DNA from 3 places in the Streptomyces sp. NPDC058295 genome. Region 2 is predicted to be linked to each of the others. Evidence: predicted binding sites of a transcription regulator. Region 2 holds the regulator's gene; each other region holds the start of a gene.

Region 1 (4,696 bases), on a different contig from region 2:
AGGCGATCGGCACGCGCGGTGAACTGCCGCCGCTCGACGGTCTGCTGGCCGAGGAGTATCACGACCACGATCCCGCCAACGAGCAGGACACCATGGGGATGGACGCGATGCGCCGGGAGGTCGAGATGTGGCGGGGCGGGTTCGACTTCGCCTTCTCCCTCGAGGACCAGATCGAGCAGGGGGACCGCGTGTGCAACCGGTGGACCTGGAGCGGCACCCACAAGGGTGACTTCATGGGGATCCCGGCCACCGGGAAGCAGGTCGGCATGACCGGCACGACCGTCTTCCGGTGCCGGGAGGACGGGAAGATCGTCGAGGCCTGGTGGCAGTACGACCGGCTGGGGCTGATGGAGCAGCTGGGGGCGCTGGACGCGTTGGAGCGCTGACTCCGGCTCCGTGAAGAACGCCCGCGAGAACGCCCGCGAAGGGAGAAGACCCCGTTCCGCAACGGAACGGGGTCTTCTTCGAGCACTCCGCGCCTCACGGGGTCCCTGCGTGCGGAGGCCCGGCACCCCTTGTCCGCGGGGTGCCGGGCCTCTGCCGTGCCGGCGACCTGGGTCGGTGTCCGTCGACCCGGGTCGGTGTGCCGACGCGCTGCGTCAGTGGGAGTGACCGTGCGAGTGGCCCGCGGCGGCCGGCTCTTCCTCTTCCTTCTTCTCGACGACCAGGGTCTCGGTCGTCAGGAGGAGGGAGGCGATGGACGCGGCGTTCTCCAGGGCGGAGCGGGTGACCTTGACCGGGTCGATGACGCCGGCCTTGACCAGGTCGCCGTACTCGCCGGTCGCGGCGTTGAAGCCCTGGCCCTTGTCGAGCTCGGCGACCTTGGAGGTGATGACGTAGCCCTCGAGGCCCGCGTTCTCGGCGATCCAGCGCAGCGGCTCGACGACGGCGCGGCGGACGACGGCGACACCGGTCGCCTCGTCGCCGGTCTTGCCGAGGCCGCCCTCGAGCACCTTGGCGGCGTGGACGAGCGCGGAGCCACCGCCGGAGACGATGCCCTCCTCGACCGCGGCGCGGGTCGCGGAGATGGCGTCCTCGAGACGGTGCTTCTTCTCCTTCAGCTCCACCTCGGTGGCGGCGCCGACCTTGATCACGCACACGCCGCCGGCCAGCTTCGCGAGGCGCTCCTGGAGCTTCTCGCGGTCCCAGTCGGAGTCGGTGTTCTCGATCTCGGCCTTGATCTGGCCGACCCGGCCCTGGACCTCGGCGGAGTCGCCGGCACCGTCGACGACCGTGGTGTCGTCCTTGGTGACGGTGACGCGGCGGGCGGAGCCGAGCACGTCGATGCCGACCTGGTCGAGCTTGAGGCCGACCTCTTCGGAGATGACGGTGGCGCCGGTGAGGACCGCGAGGTCCTGCAGCATCGCCTTGCGACGGTCACCGAAGCCGGGGGCCTTCACGGCGACCGCGTTGAAGGTGCCGCGGATCTTGTTGACGACGAGGGTGGAGAGCGCCTCGCCCTCCAGGTCCTCGGCGATGATCAGCAGCGGGCGCGAGGAGTTGGTCTGGATGACCTTCTCCAGCAGCGGCAGCAGGTCGGCGATCGAGGAGATCTTGCCCTGGTTGATGAGGATGTAGGGGTCCTCGAGGACGGCCTCCATGCGCTCCTGGTCCGTCACGAAGTACGGCGACAGGTAGCCCTTGTCGAAGGCCATGCCCTCGGTGAAGTCCAGCTCCAGACCGAAGGTGTTGGACTCCTCGACGGTGATGACACCGTCCTTGCCGACCTTGTCCATCGCCTCGGCGATGAGCTCGCCGACCTGCTGGTCCTGGGCCGACAGCGCGGCGACGGCGGCGATGTCGGACTTCTCTTCGATCGGGCGGGCGGTGGCCAGCAGTTCGTCGGAGATGGCCTTGACGGCGGCGTCGATGCCCTTCTTCAGGGCGGCCGGGGAGGCACCCGCGGCAACGTTCTTCAGACCCTCGCGTACGAGCGCCTGGGCGAGCACGGTGGCGGTGGTCGTACCGTCACCCGCGATGTCGTTGGTCTTGGTCGCCACCTCCTTCACCAGCTGGGCACCGAGGTTCTCGTACGGGTCGTCGAGCTCGACCTCGCGGGCGATCGTGACACCGTCGTTGGTGATGGTGGGGGCGCCGAACTTCTTGTCGATGACGACGTTGCGGCCCTTGGGGCCGATCGTCACCTTGACCGTGTCGGCAAGCTTGTTGACGCCGCGCTCGAGGGCGCGACGGGCGTCCTCGTCGAACTTCAGGATCTTCGCCATGGGAGCGGTTCAGCCCTCTCGGAAAACGTGGGAGAAACGAACTGCGCCCCCAGCACCCGGCTTCACAAAGTCGCGGGGCCAGGAGCGCAGTTCACTGCAAAACTGGGTGAATTACTTCTCGATGATCGCGAGCACGTCGCGAGCCGAGAGGACGAGGTACTCCTCGCCGTTGTACTTCACCTCGGTGCCGCCGTACTTGCTGTACAGGACTACGTCGCCGACCTTGACGTCGAGCGGCAGGCGCTCGCCGTTCTCGAAGCGACCCGGGCCCACCGCGAGGACAGCGCCCTCCTGGGGCTTCTCCTTCGCGGTGTCCGGGATGACCAGGCCAGAGGCCGTGGTCTGCTCGGCGTCGAGCGGCTGGACCACAATGCGGTCCTCGAGCGGCTTGATGGCAACCTTGGAGCTGGTGGTCGTCACGATCCGACCTCCCCCTTCGGAGATCTCACGGGGCTAACTGTCTGAGGTGGCGACCAGGTGGATCCGTCGTCGCGGGTGCCGGACCTGCCCGTCGCGTTTGGCACTCTCCAGGGGGGAGTGCCAGAACTGAGACTATGACCGCGATTAGCACTCGGTCAAGCGGAGTGCCAATGCCTGCGGCGCGTCGGCCGGATTTCAGCGGGCGTGAGGGTCTTGGTCGCCCGGTGTCGGTGCGGGCCGCCGTACTGGGGGCTGCCGCCCCCAGACCCCCGCTTCGGCCCTGAACGGGCCTCGTCCTCAAACGCCGGACGGGCTGGAAGACAGACCCCCGGCCTGCACCGGGAGTCAGGCATCCAGCCGGTGCTGGGAGGTCCCGGGGCAGTCCGTGAGGCGGACCCTCAGACGTAGTCCTCCAAGCGGCCCACCGTCAGGCCCTGCTCCTGTACCCGGCGCAGCAGGCGCGTCGTCCGTTCCCGTAGGCCCGGGCCCGTCGACTCGTCCGGGGCGACGGCGATGATGTCGCCGGGGTGGAGGCGGTGGGGGCCGTGCGGGTAGGTGAGATCGGTGGGGCCCATCGAGGCGCGCCACAGGACGATGGCCGCGATGCCGCAGTCGGCGGCGGCGCGTCGGGTGGTGGTGTCGTAGGTGCCGTAGGGCGGACGGAAGAGGCGGGGGCGCAGGCCGAAGCGGGCGCGGAGCTTGTCCTGCTGGCCGCAGATCTCGGCGCGCTGGCCGGCGTAGGGCAGGCCGCGCAGGGCCGGGTGGTCCAGGGTGTGGTTCTGGATGTTCGCGCCGACGGACCGCAGGCGCGCGAAGTGGGCGTAGCCCGGGCCCACCACGCTGTCCGTCAGGAACATGCTCACCGGCAGACGCAGCTCGCGGACCATGTCGACGAACCGGGGGTCGCGCTCGGCGCCGTCGTCGTAGGTGAGGAAGACGACCTTGTCGGTGGTCGGGACGTGGTCGACGACCGGCGGGAAGGCCGCTCCCGGGCTGCCCGCCAGGGAGCGGGCGGGGTGGTGCGGCGCGGGGGCCAGCGGGGCCGTCAGACCCCAGTGGCGGTACGCGTCCTGCCCGGCCGGCCCGTGCGGGCGGACCCGGGTGGCGGCCTTCTTGCCGAGCCGTTCGATCGGGTCGACGGACTGGGCGCAGCCCGCCAGGGTCGCCAGTGTGGTGAGGGTCGTCAGGATCAGCAGTACGGCCGGCAGACCCCGCGTCCTCACAGGTAGTCCTCCAGCCGTGCCACCGCGTACCCCTTCGCCGTGACCTTGTTCAGGAACCGGCGGACCATGTCGGGCATTGTGCCCTTCCAGTCGCCGCGGCCGCGGAAGTGGCTCAGGACGATGTCGCCGGGGTGGAGGTCCTGGTCCCACTCGCGGTACTCCCAGTGGTCGACGAAGACCTCCTCGGCCCAGAGCGGGGCGTAGCGCACGCCGCAGGTCTTCGCGGCGCGCAGGGTGTCCTGGTCGTAGTTGCCGAAAGGCGGCCGGAAGAGGGTGGGGCGCTTGCCGTAGCGCTTCTCGATCACGTTCTGCATGCCGCAGATCTCGCGCTTCTGGCGGGCGTAGGACAAGGCGGGCAGGTAGGGGTGGTGCAGGGTGTGGTTGTTCAGTCCCACGCCCCGGTCCTGCATCTTCTCGAAGTAGCCGTAGTCGTCCTTGACCAGGTAGTCGCTGAGGAAGGCGGTGTACGGGATCTTCAGCTCGCTCATCATGCGCAGGAACGCCGGGTCCTTCTCGGCTCCGTCGTCGATGGTGAGGAAGACGACCCGGTCCCTGGTCGGGATCGTGGTGAAGACCGGCGGGAGGCCGAGTTCCTCGTGGTCGTCGACCTCGAAGCCCTTGCGGGTGGTGATCTCCGGCTTGTCCGCGGGCGGCGCCGGGGGTGTCAGCGGGACCTTCTTCAGACCCCAGTGCTTCGCCGCGGCGACCCGGGCCCGGTGTGCGGCGCGGAGCCTGGAGGCGTACGAGTGCAGGGCGCGGGCGGGTGGCGCCGCGGGGGGCGGCCCCGCTTTCCGGGGCTGCTGGCCCGGCGCGGGGCTGGCCGCGCGG
Region 2 (4,696 bases):
GGCCGCTCTCCGGGTCGCCCAGCTCGGTCTCGTACCAGGCGGCCTCACCGGCCAGCTGGTGGGCGTAGACCTCGACGGCGCCCGTCTCCGCATACTCCGGCTGCGGCATGAAGAGGTTCACGCCGAAGGGGCGGGTGGTGAGGCTCCGCAGCTGCTTGATCTCCTGGTACACGCCGTCGGCCGTCTTGTACCCGGCGGCCAGGAATCCGAGCCCGCCGGCCTCGCACACGGCGGCCGCGAGCCGCGGGAGGGAGACACCGCCCGCCATGGGGGCCTGCACGATCGGATACGGGAAGAGATCGGTCAGTGCGGAGGACATGACGGCATGTTGTCACGTCCTCCGAACAAGTCCGAATCGACCCTTCCCATTGACACGTGCTGTCACGTGCCGGCAGATCCAGCCCGTCCGGCGATTGAGAACGAGGCCCCTTCAGGGCCGATACGGGGGTCTGGGGGCGCAGCCCCCGGGGACGGGAAAGGGAAGGGGCGGCGGGGGCGAGAAAGCCCCCGCACACCGACCGTCACCGCCCGTTGAACGCGTCCTTCAGCCGGGAGAACAACCCCTGCTGCCCGGGCTGGAACTGCCCGGTAGGCCGCTCCTCGCCACGCAGCTTGGCCAGCTCCCGCAGCACCCGCTCCTGCTCGGGGTCGAGCTTGCTCGGCGTCTGCACCTCGACATGCACGATGAGGTCACCGCGCCCCCCGCCCCGCAGGTGCGTAACACCCCGGCCGTGCAACGGGATCGACTGGCCGGACTGGGTACCGGGCCGGATGTCGACCTCCTCCAGCCCGTCCAGCGTCTCCAGCGGCACCTTGGTGCCGAGCGCCGCCGCCGTCATCGGCAGGGTCACCGTGCAGTGCAGGTCGTCGCCGCGCCGCTGGAACTGCGCGTGCGGCAACTCGTGGATCTCGACGTACAGGTCGCCGGCGGGGCCGCCGCCGGGGCCGACCTCACCCTCGCCCGCGAGCTGGATCCGGGTGCCGTTGTCGACACCGGCCGGGATCTTCACGGTCAGCGTGCGCCGCGAGCGCACCCGTCCGTCGCCCGCGCACTCCGGGCACGGGGTCGGCACGACGGTGCCGAAGCCCTGGCACTGCGGACACGGCCGCGAGGTCATGACCTGCCCGAGGAAGGACCGCGTCACCTGCGACACCTCGCCGCGGCCGCGGCACATGTCACACGTCTGGGCGCTGGTGCCGGGGGCCGCGCCCTCGCCACTGCACGTCGTGCAGACGATCGCCGTGTCGACCTGGAGGTCCTTGGTCGTGCCGAAGGCCGCCTCCTCGAGGTCGATCTCCAGCCGGATCATCGCGTCCTGGCCACGGCGGGTGCGCGAGCGCGGACCGCGCTGCGACGCCGTTCCGAAGAACGCGTCCATGATGTCCGAGAAGTTCCCGAAGCCGCCGGCGCCGAAGCCGCCCGCGCCACCGCCGCCCGACTGCGACAGCGGGTCGCCGCCGAGGTCGTAGACCTGCTTCTTCTGCGGATCCGACAACACCTCGTAGGCGGCGTTGATCTCCTTGAACCGCTCCTGGGTCTTCGGGTCCGGATTGACGTCCGGGTGCAGCTCGCGCGCGAGCCGCCGGAAGGCCTTCTTGATCTCTTCCTGCGACGCATCGCGGCGCACGCCGAGAACGGCGTAGTAGTCCGTGGCCACCTACGACTCCGCCAGGATCTGTCCGACGTACCGTGCCACCGCTCGTACCGCTCCCATCGTTCCCGGGTAATCCATGCGGGTCGGTCCGACCACGCCCAGCTTGGCGACTGCCTCGCCGCCCGAACCGTAGCCGACCGACACCACCGAAGTGGAGTTGAGTCCCTCATAGGCGTTCTCGTGACCGATGCGTACGGTCATGCCCGAATCCCCCGCCTCGCCAAGGAGCTTGAGGAGCACGACCTGCTCCTCCAGTGCCTCCAGGACGGGACGGATGGTGAGGGGAAAGTCATGTCCGAAGCGGGTGAGATTGGCGGTTCCGCCGATCATCAGCCGCTCCTCGTTCTCTTCGACGAGCGTCTCCAGCAGGGTGGAGAGCACCGTCGTGACCGTACCGCGGTCCTCGGTCTCGAACGCGTCCGGCAGATCCTCCACCAGATGCGGCACGTCCGCGAACCGCCGGCCCGCGACCCGGCTGTTGAGCCGCGCGCGTAGATCCGCCAGCGAGGCCTCCCCGAAGGGCGCCGGGCAGTCCACCATCCGCTGCTCGACCCGCCCGGTGTCCGTGATCAGCACGAGCATCAGGCGTGCGGGCGCGAGCGAGAGAAGCTCCACGTGCCGCACGGTCGAGCGGGTCAGCGACGGGTACTGCACCACGGCGACCTGCCGGGTGAGCTGCGCGAGCAGCCGTACGGTCCGGGCCACCACGTCGTCGAGGTCGACGGCGCCGTCGAGGAAGTTCTGGATGGCCCGCCGCTCGGGACCGGTCATCGGCTTGACGCCGGCCAGCTTGTCGACGAACAGCCGGTAGCCCTTGTCCGTGGGGATCCGCCCGGCACTGGTGTGCGGCTGGGCGATGTACCCCTCGTCCTCCAGGGCGGCCATGTCGTTGCGGACCGTCGCCGGGGACACGCCGAGGCTGTGCCGCTCGGTGAGCGCCTTCGAACCCACGGGTTCCTCGGTGCCGACGTAGTCCTGGACGATGGCGCGCAGGACCTGGAGCCTGCGTTCACTCAGCATCGCGCACACACCTCCAGCAGTCGTCCCCAGTCCCCTGGGAGCCCCGTCTGGCACTCTTCACATCCGAGTGCCAGCGTTCCCCGGCCCAGTGTACGGCTGTGGGGTACACCCAGGGCAAGGTCGGCCCCCGGCGCAGCGTCGTAGGGCTAGCGTCGCGGTATGACGGTGACTTGGGAAGAGCTGGGGTGGGAGCGGGTCGCGGCCGGGGTGGGACGGGTACGGCTGCCGGGCTGGGACTGCACGGCGGGGCTGGTCGTCGGGGCGGGCACGGTACTGATGATCGACGCGGGGTCGAGCCTGGCCGAGGGGGCGCGGCTGCGGACGCGGGCCGAGGAACTCACCGGCTCCCGTGTGACCCATCTCGCCCTCACCCACCCCCACTTCGACCATGTGTTCGGGGCTGCGGCGTTCGCGGGCGCGGAGGTCTTCGGGGCGGTGGGGGTGGACACCGTGCCGGCGGAGGAGCTGCGGGCGGACGCGGTGCGCAACGGCCTCGACGAGACGGCGGCGGCGGAGGCCGCGGACACCCTCGTCCGGCCCCGGCACCTCGTCTCCGGCGAGTGGACCCTCGACCTGGGCGGTGGCCGGCAGGTCCTGCTGGCGAACATCGGCCCCGGTCACACCGCCCATGACCTGGCGGTCCTGATCCCCGGCAGCCCCGAGACGGTGTTCTGCGGCGACCTGGTCGAGGAGTCGGGCGAGCCCCAGGCCGGCCCCGACGCCGTACCGTCCCACTGGCCCGCCGCCCTCGACCGCCTGCTCGAGCTCGGCGGCGAGGACGCGCTGTACGTGCCCGGTCACGGGGCGGTGGTGGACGCGGCGTTCGTACGGGCGCAACGCGACGCGCTGGCGGCCCGTTTCGGCGTGTCGCGCTGATCGTGTGTCCCTGGGCCCGGCGCTTCTCCTATCGTCATCCGAATGCGCCAGTACTCCGCCGACCTGACCCCTCCCTGGAAGCGGCCGAAACCGGTCCCCGAGGTCCCGGCGGAGGCCGGCCTGGTGGTGGAGGAGCCCGGCACCGGGTTCTGCGGGGCGGTGATCCGCTGCGAGGCGGGCACGGTGACCCTGGAGGACCGCTTCGGCAAGCACCGGGTGTTCCCGCTGGAGCCGCGCGGCTTCCTGCTGGAGGGCAGGGTCGTGACCCTCGTACGGCCTGCGTCCGGCGGTCCCGTACGTCCCACCCGTACCGCCTCCGGTTCGGTCGCCGTCCCCGGGGCACGGGCGCGTGTGGCGCGCGCCGGCCGCATCTACGTCGAGGGCCGCCACGACGCCGAGCTGGTCGAGAAGGTGTGGGGCGACGATCTGCGCGTCGAGGGCGTGGTCGTGGAGTACCTGGAGGGCGTGGACGACCTGCCGGCGATCGTCGCCGAGTTCGCGCCGGGACCCGACGCGAAGCTGGGCGTCCTGGTGGACCACCTCGTCCCCGGCACGAAGGAGTGGCGCATCGCGCAGGCGGTCACGAGCGAGCACGCCCTGGTCGTCGGCCACCCGTACATCGACATCTGGGAAGCCGTGAAGCCGTCGGCCGTCGGCATCGAGGCCTGGCCCCGGGTGCCGCACGGCCAGGACTGGAAGACGGGCGTGTGCCGGTCCCTGGGCTGGCCGGACAACACCGGGGCGGTCTGGCAGGCGATCCTGAAGCGGGTGGGCTCCTACAAGGACCTCGAACCGGAACTGCTGGGCCGCGTCGAGGAACTGATCGACTTCGTGACCGTGTCCTGAAGCGGGGGGCTCTGCGCTTCGGGCTCTGCTCTGCGCTTCGGGCTCTGCGCTTCGGGCTCTGCGCTTCGGGCTCTGCGCTTCGGGCTCTGCGCTTCGGGCTTGAGCCTGCCGGCTCGGGACTCGGGTCTCCGGGCTCGGGCCTCGAGCCTCGGGGCTTCGGTCTCGGGCCTCGTGCCTCGGGGCTTCGGTCTCGGGCCTCCGGGCCTCCGGGCCTCCGGGCCTCCGGGCTCGACTCTCCGGCCTCCGGGCTAAGGCTCGGGGCTTCGGTCTCGGGCCTCCAAACTCGGGCCTTCGGGCCT
Region 3 (4,696 bases), on a different contig from region 2:
CGTTGAGCTGCCGCGAGTGCGGCCACCGCGTGCCCCTCGGCCCGCTCTTCGCCTGCGAGGAGTGTTTCGGCCCGCTCGAGATCGCCTACGACTTCTCCTCCTACGACACGGAGGAGCTCCGCAAGCGCATCGAGGCGGGGCCCGCGAACATCTGGCGCTACGCGCCGCTGCTGCCCGTCCCCGCGGACGTGGCCGACAAGCCGAACATCAACCCCGGTTGGACCAAGCTCGTCCAGGCCGACAACCTCGCCCGTGAACTGGGCGTCGACGCCGGCAAGCTCTTCGTCAAGGACGACTCCGGCAACCCGACGCACTCCTTCAAGGACCGGGTCGTCGCCCAGGCCATCGAGGCCGCCCGCGCGTTCGGCTTCACCACGCTCTCCTGCTCCTCCACGGGCAACCTGGCCGGTGCCGTCGGCGCCGCCGCCGCCCGGGCGGGCTTCCGGTCCTGCGTGTTCATCCCGCACGACCTGGAGCAGGGCAAGGTCGTCATGGCCGCGATCTACGGCGGCGAACTCGTCGGCATCGAGGGCAACTACGACGACGTCAACCGCTTCTGCTCCGAGCTCATCGGCGACTCGGCGGGCGAGGGCTGGGGCTTCGTCAACGTCAACCTGCGGCCGTACTACGCCGAGGGTTCCAAGACGCTGGCGTACGAGATCTGCGAGCAGCTCGGCTGGCGGCTGCCGGACCAGCTGGTCGTGCCGATCGCCTCCGGCTCCCAGCTCACGAAGATCGACAAGGGCCTCCAGGAGCTGATCAACCTCGGGCTGGTCGAGGACAGGCCGTACAAGATCTTCGGCGCGCAGGCCGAGGGCTGCTCCCCGGTGTCCGTGGCCTACAAGGCCGGGCACGACGTGGTCCGCCCCCAGAAGCCGAAGACCATCGCCAAGTCGCTGGCCATCGGCAACCCGGCGGACGGTCCGTACGTCCTCGACATCGCGCGGCGCACCGGCGGCGCGGTGGAGGACGTGAACGACGAGCAGATCGTCGACGCGATCAAGCTGCTGGCGCGGACCGAGGGCATCTTCGCGGAGACCGCCGGTGGTGTGACGGTGGGCGTGACGCGCAAGCTGATCGAGAGCGGTCTGCTCGACCCGACGCTCACCACCGTCGTGCTGAACACGGGCGACGGTCTGAAGACGCTGGACGCGGTGGCCGACGCCGGCCTGACCGCGACCATTCGCCCGACCCTGGAGTCGTTCCGGGACGCGGGTCTCGGCTGAGAGATTTGTTGTTCGTCTGCGGGCCGTGGGGCCGGTCGCGCCCACGCGCCGGCAGCCGCACGATCCAGACAGCCCCGCGCCCCTCTGGGGCGCTCCGCCTGACCGGAGGTCGAAAGTCATGAGCGTCACCGTCCGCATCCCCACCATCCTGCGCACCTACACGGGCGGCGCCGCCGAGGTGAAGGCCGAGGGCACGACCCTCGGTGAGGTCATCGCGGACCTGGAGAAGAACCACACCGGCATCGCCGCCCGGGTCCTGGACGACCAGGGCAAGCTGCGCCGGTTCGTCAACGTGTACGTGAACGACGACGACGTCCGCTTCGAGCAGGGTCTGGAGACGGCCACGCCGGAGGGCGCCGGCGTCTCGATCATCCCGGCCGTCGCGGGTGGCTGACCGTAGTTCAGTACCCATCGGTAGTAACCGTCGGTAACAGCGATTACCGAGCGTTCATCGAATTGCCCTCTCCGCGATAGAAGCGGAGGGGGCAATTCAGTGTGGTTGAGCGCGGTACAGTTGGGGAACCCGGTCCGGATCACCGGATCCGGAGCCTTTTATTTCTGCCCCGCGCCCGACAAGAAGCAGCCAATGTGTGCGCCTCTTTTGTGGCTTTTGCGGCATATGTAGGGCCCGACTTGCCCTTAATTCAGGCGAATTCTCGCCACATTACGGATCCCGCCCGTCCGGAATTCTCGTCCAAGTGACCTGTTGCAGAGGGCAGTTGGACAGATACATTCGGCCGCGGTCGACGCGTTCCGGCGCACGCCCCCAAGCCAACCGGGGGGTGAGGTCTGACCCGGGTCCGCGAAGTGTGGGTCCGTGCAAGGGCCAGTAATAGGGGAGTTAGGCATGGCTCAGGGCACCGTCAAATGGTTCAACGCGGAGAAGGGGTACGGCTTCATCGCGGTCGACGGTGGTGCGGATGTTTTCGTCCACTACAGCGCGATTCAGATGGACGGCTACCGCACCCTGGAAGAGGGTCAGCGGGTCGATTTCGAGATCTCGCAGGGTCAGAAGGGGCCGCAGGCGGACATGGTCCGGCTCGCGACCGGCTGAAGCACGCGCCGACTGAAAGCGTCGTTCTTCTGTACAACTGACGAAGGGCTCGCACTCCCACGGGGGGCGAGCCCTTCGGTCTGTCCGGGGGCGTCCGCGAGGCGTCGGCGGGACGTCCGTGAGGGGTGTCCGGAAGGGCACGGGTCCGGTGGAGGCGCTTGCACTCTCATGGGTCGAGTGCTAATCATTGGCGTTAGCACTCTGAAGGTGAGAGTGACAACGAGGACCGGGTCGGTGAGGCCCGCAGGCCAGGTGGGGCAAGGAACCACGAGGCCGGCGAGCCGTCCGTCGCGGGCGCCAGCGCGGTCCGGAGCAATCCACCCCAGTCCGGGAGGACCACTTCACATGGCCAAGATCATCGCGTTCGACGAGGAGGCACGGCGCGGCCTCGAGCGCGGCATGAACCAGCTCGCGGACGCCGTGAAGGTGACGCTCGGCCCCAAGGGCCGCAACGTCGTCCTCGAGAAGAAGTGGGGCGCACCCACGATCACCAACGATGGTGTTTCCATCGCCAAGGAGATCGAGCTCGAGGACCCGTACGAGAAGATCGGCGCCGAGCTGGTCAAGGAAGTCGCCAAGAAGACGGACGACGTCGCCGGTGACGGTACGACCACCGCGACCGTCCTTGCCCAGGCCCTGGTCAAGGAAGGCCTGCGCAACGTAGCCGCCGGCGCCAACCCGATGGCCCTCAAGCGCGGTATCGAGAAGGCCGTCGAGGCCGTCTCCGGTGCCCTGCTCGAGCAGGCCAAGGATGTCGAGACCAAGGAGCAGATCGCTTCCACGGCCTCCATCTCCGCCGCCGACACCCAGATCGGCGAGCTCATCGCCGAGGCGATGGACAAGGTCGGCAAGGAAGGCGTCATCACCGTCGAGGAGTCCCAGACCTTCGGTCTGGAGCTGGAGCTCACCGAGGGCATGCGCTTCGACAAGGGCTACATCTCGGCGTACTTCGCCACCGACATGGAGCGTATGGAGGCCGTCCTCGACGACCCGTACATCCTGATCGCGAACTCCAAGATCGCGAACGTCAAGGACCTGCTCCCGCTCCTCGAGAAGGTCATGCAGGGCGGCAAGCCGCTGCTGATCATCGCCGAGGACGTCGAGGGCGAGGCCCTGTCGACGCTGGTCGTCAACAAGATCCGCGGCACCTTCAAGTCCGTCGCGGTCAAGGCCCCGGGCTTCGGCGACCGCCGCAAGGCGATGCTGAACGACATCGCCATCCTCACCGGTGGCGAGGTCATCTCCGAGGAGGTCGGTCTCAAGCTCGAGAACACGACCATCGACCTGCTCGGCAAGGCCCGCAAGGTCGTCATCACCAAGGACGAGACCACCATCGTCGACGGTGCCGGCTCCTCGGACCAGGTCGCCGGTCGGGTCAACCAGATCCGCGCCGAGATCGAGAACAGCGACTCGGACTACGACCGCGAGAAGCTGCAGGAGCGCCTGGCGAAGCTCGCCGGCGGTGTCGCGGTCATCAAGGCCGGTGCCGCCACCGAGGTGGAGCTCAAGGAGCGCAAGCACCGCATCGAGGACGCCGTCCGCAACGCGAAGGCCGCCGTCGAGGAGGGCATCGTCGCCGGTGGTGGCGTGGCCCTCATCCAGGCGTCCTCCGTCTTCGAGAAGCTGGACCTCGAGGGTGACGAGGCGACCGGCGCGAACGCCGTGCGCATCGCGCTCGAGGCCCCGCTGAAGCAGATCGCCGTCAACGGTGGTCTCGAGGGTGGCGTCGTCGTCGAGAAGGTCCGCAACCTGCCCATCGGTCACGGCCTCAACGCCGCGACCGGCGAGTACGTCGACATGATCGCCGAGGGCATCATCGACCCGGCGAAGGTCACGCGCTCGGCGCTGCAGAACGCGGCCTCCATCGCCGCGCTGTTCCTCACCACCGAGGCCGTCATCGCCGACAAGCCGGAGAAGGCGTCCGCGCCGGCCGGCGGCGGCATGCCGGGCGGTGACATGGACTTCTGATCGACCTCACGGTTGATCGCCTGTCCTTCGACCGAGGGCGGTACTTCCCGGAAACGGGGGGTGCCGCCTTCGGGCGTTTCAGTCGGCGTAGTTCTTGAGCGCTTCGGTGTCGAGAGTGATGCTCACCGGGGGCGGGAGTGGCACTGTGGCGCCCCAAAGGTAGGACGGGGACTGCTGGTAGCGGCCGTCTTTGGGCTCGCTGTACACGACGACCGTGTTGTTGTCGCGGTCGATGAGGAGGTAGACGGGGATGTCGGCTTCCGCGTAACCGACGGGCTTGTCCTTACGGTCGCGCTGGTCGGTGTCACGGTCGTGAGAGGTGATTTCCACGGCCATGAGGGCGCCGTCGGTTTCGGACCACTCGCCGTGACCCCTGAAGTGGTCCACCGGGGCGAGGAACCCGTCCGCCCGGGCGCGTCCCTTGCGGTAGGCCTCGGCTTTGACGCCC

What was found. The regulator HrcA, encoded in region 2, represses chaperone genes, less so after heat shock. The targets are predictions, from matches to a motif close to TTNGCACTCNGNNNNNCNGAGTGCNAA.
Region 1: groES (co-chaperone GroES) is a predicted target of HrcA. The motif match lies at 2,790-2,816, and genes of this name have one in related genera.
Region 3: groL (chaperonin GroEL) is a predicted target of HrcA. The motif match lies at 2,438-2,464, and genes of this name have one in related genera.

Annotation. Positions count from the first base shown of each region.
Region 1 is NZ_JBHVYO010000024.1:138,624-143,319, forward strand. It holds gene ACFVYS_RS25360 (ester cyclase) at 1-386, shown strand, start outside; gene groL (chaperonin GroEL) at 600-2,225, opposite strand; gene groES (co-chaperone GroES) at 2,337-2,645, opposite strand; gene ACFVYS_RS25375 (polysaccharide deacetylase family protein) at 3,044-3,868, opposite strand; gene ACFVYS_RS25380 (polysaccharide deacetylase family protein) at 3,865-4,696, opposite strand, start outside.
Region 2 is NZ_JBHVYO010000012.1:89,697-94,392, reverse strand. It holds gene ACFVYS_RS15280 (nitronate monooxygenase) at 1-319, opposite strand, end outside; gene dnaJ (molecular chaperone DnaJ) at 522-1,658, opposite strand; gene hrcA (heat-inducible transcriptional repressor HrcA) at 1,659-2,675, opposite strand; gene ACFVYS_RS15265 (MBL fold metallo-hydrolase) at 2,835-3,551, shown strand; gene ACFVYS_RS15260 (DUF3097 domain-containing protein) at 3,594-4,397, shown strand.
Region 3 is NZ_JBHVYO010000006.1:237,549-242,244, reverse strand. It holds gene thrC (threonine synthase) at 1-1,226, shown strand, start outside; gene ACFVYS_RS09240 (MoaD/ThiS family protein) at 1,345-1,620, shown strand; gene ACFVYS_RS09235 (cold-shock protein) at 2,074-2,280, shown strand; gene groL (chaperonin GroEL) at 2,626-4,248, shown strand; gene ACFVYS_RS09225 (Uma2 family endonuclease) at 4,327-4,696, opposite strand, start outside.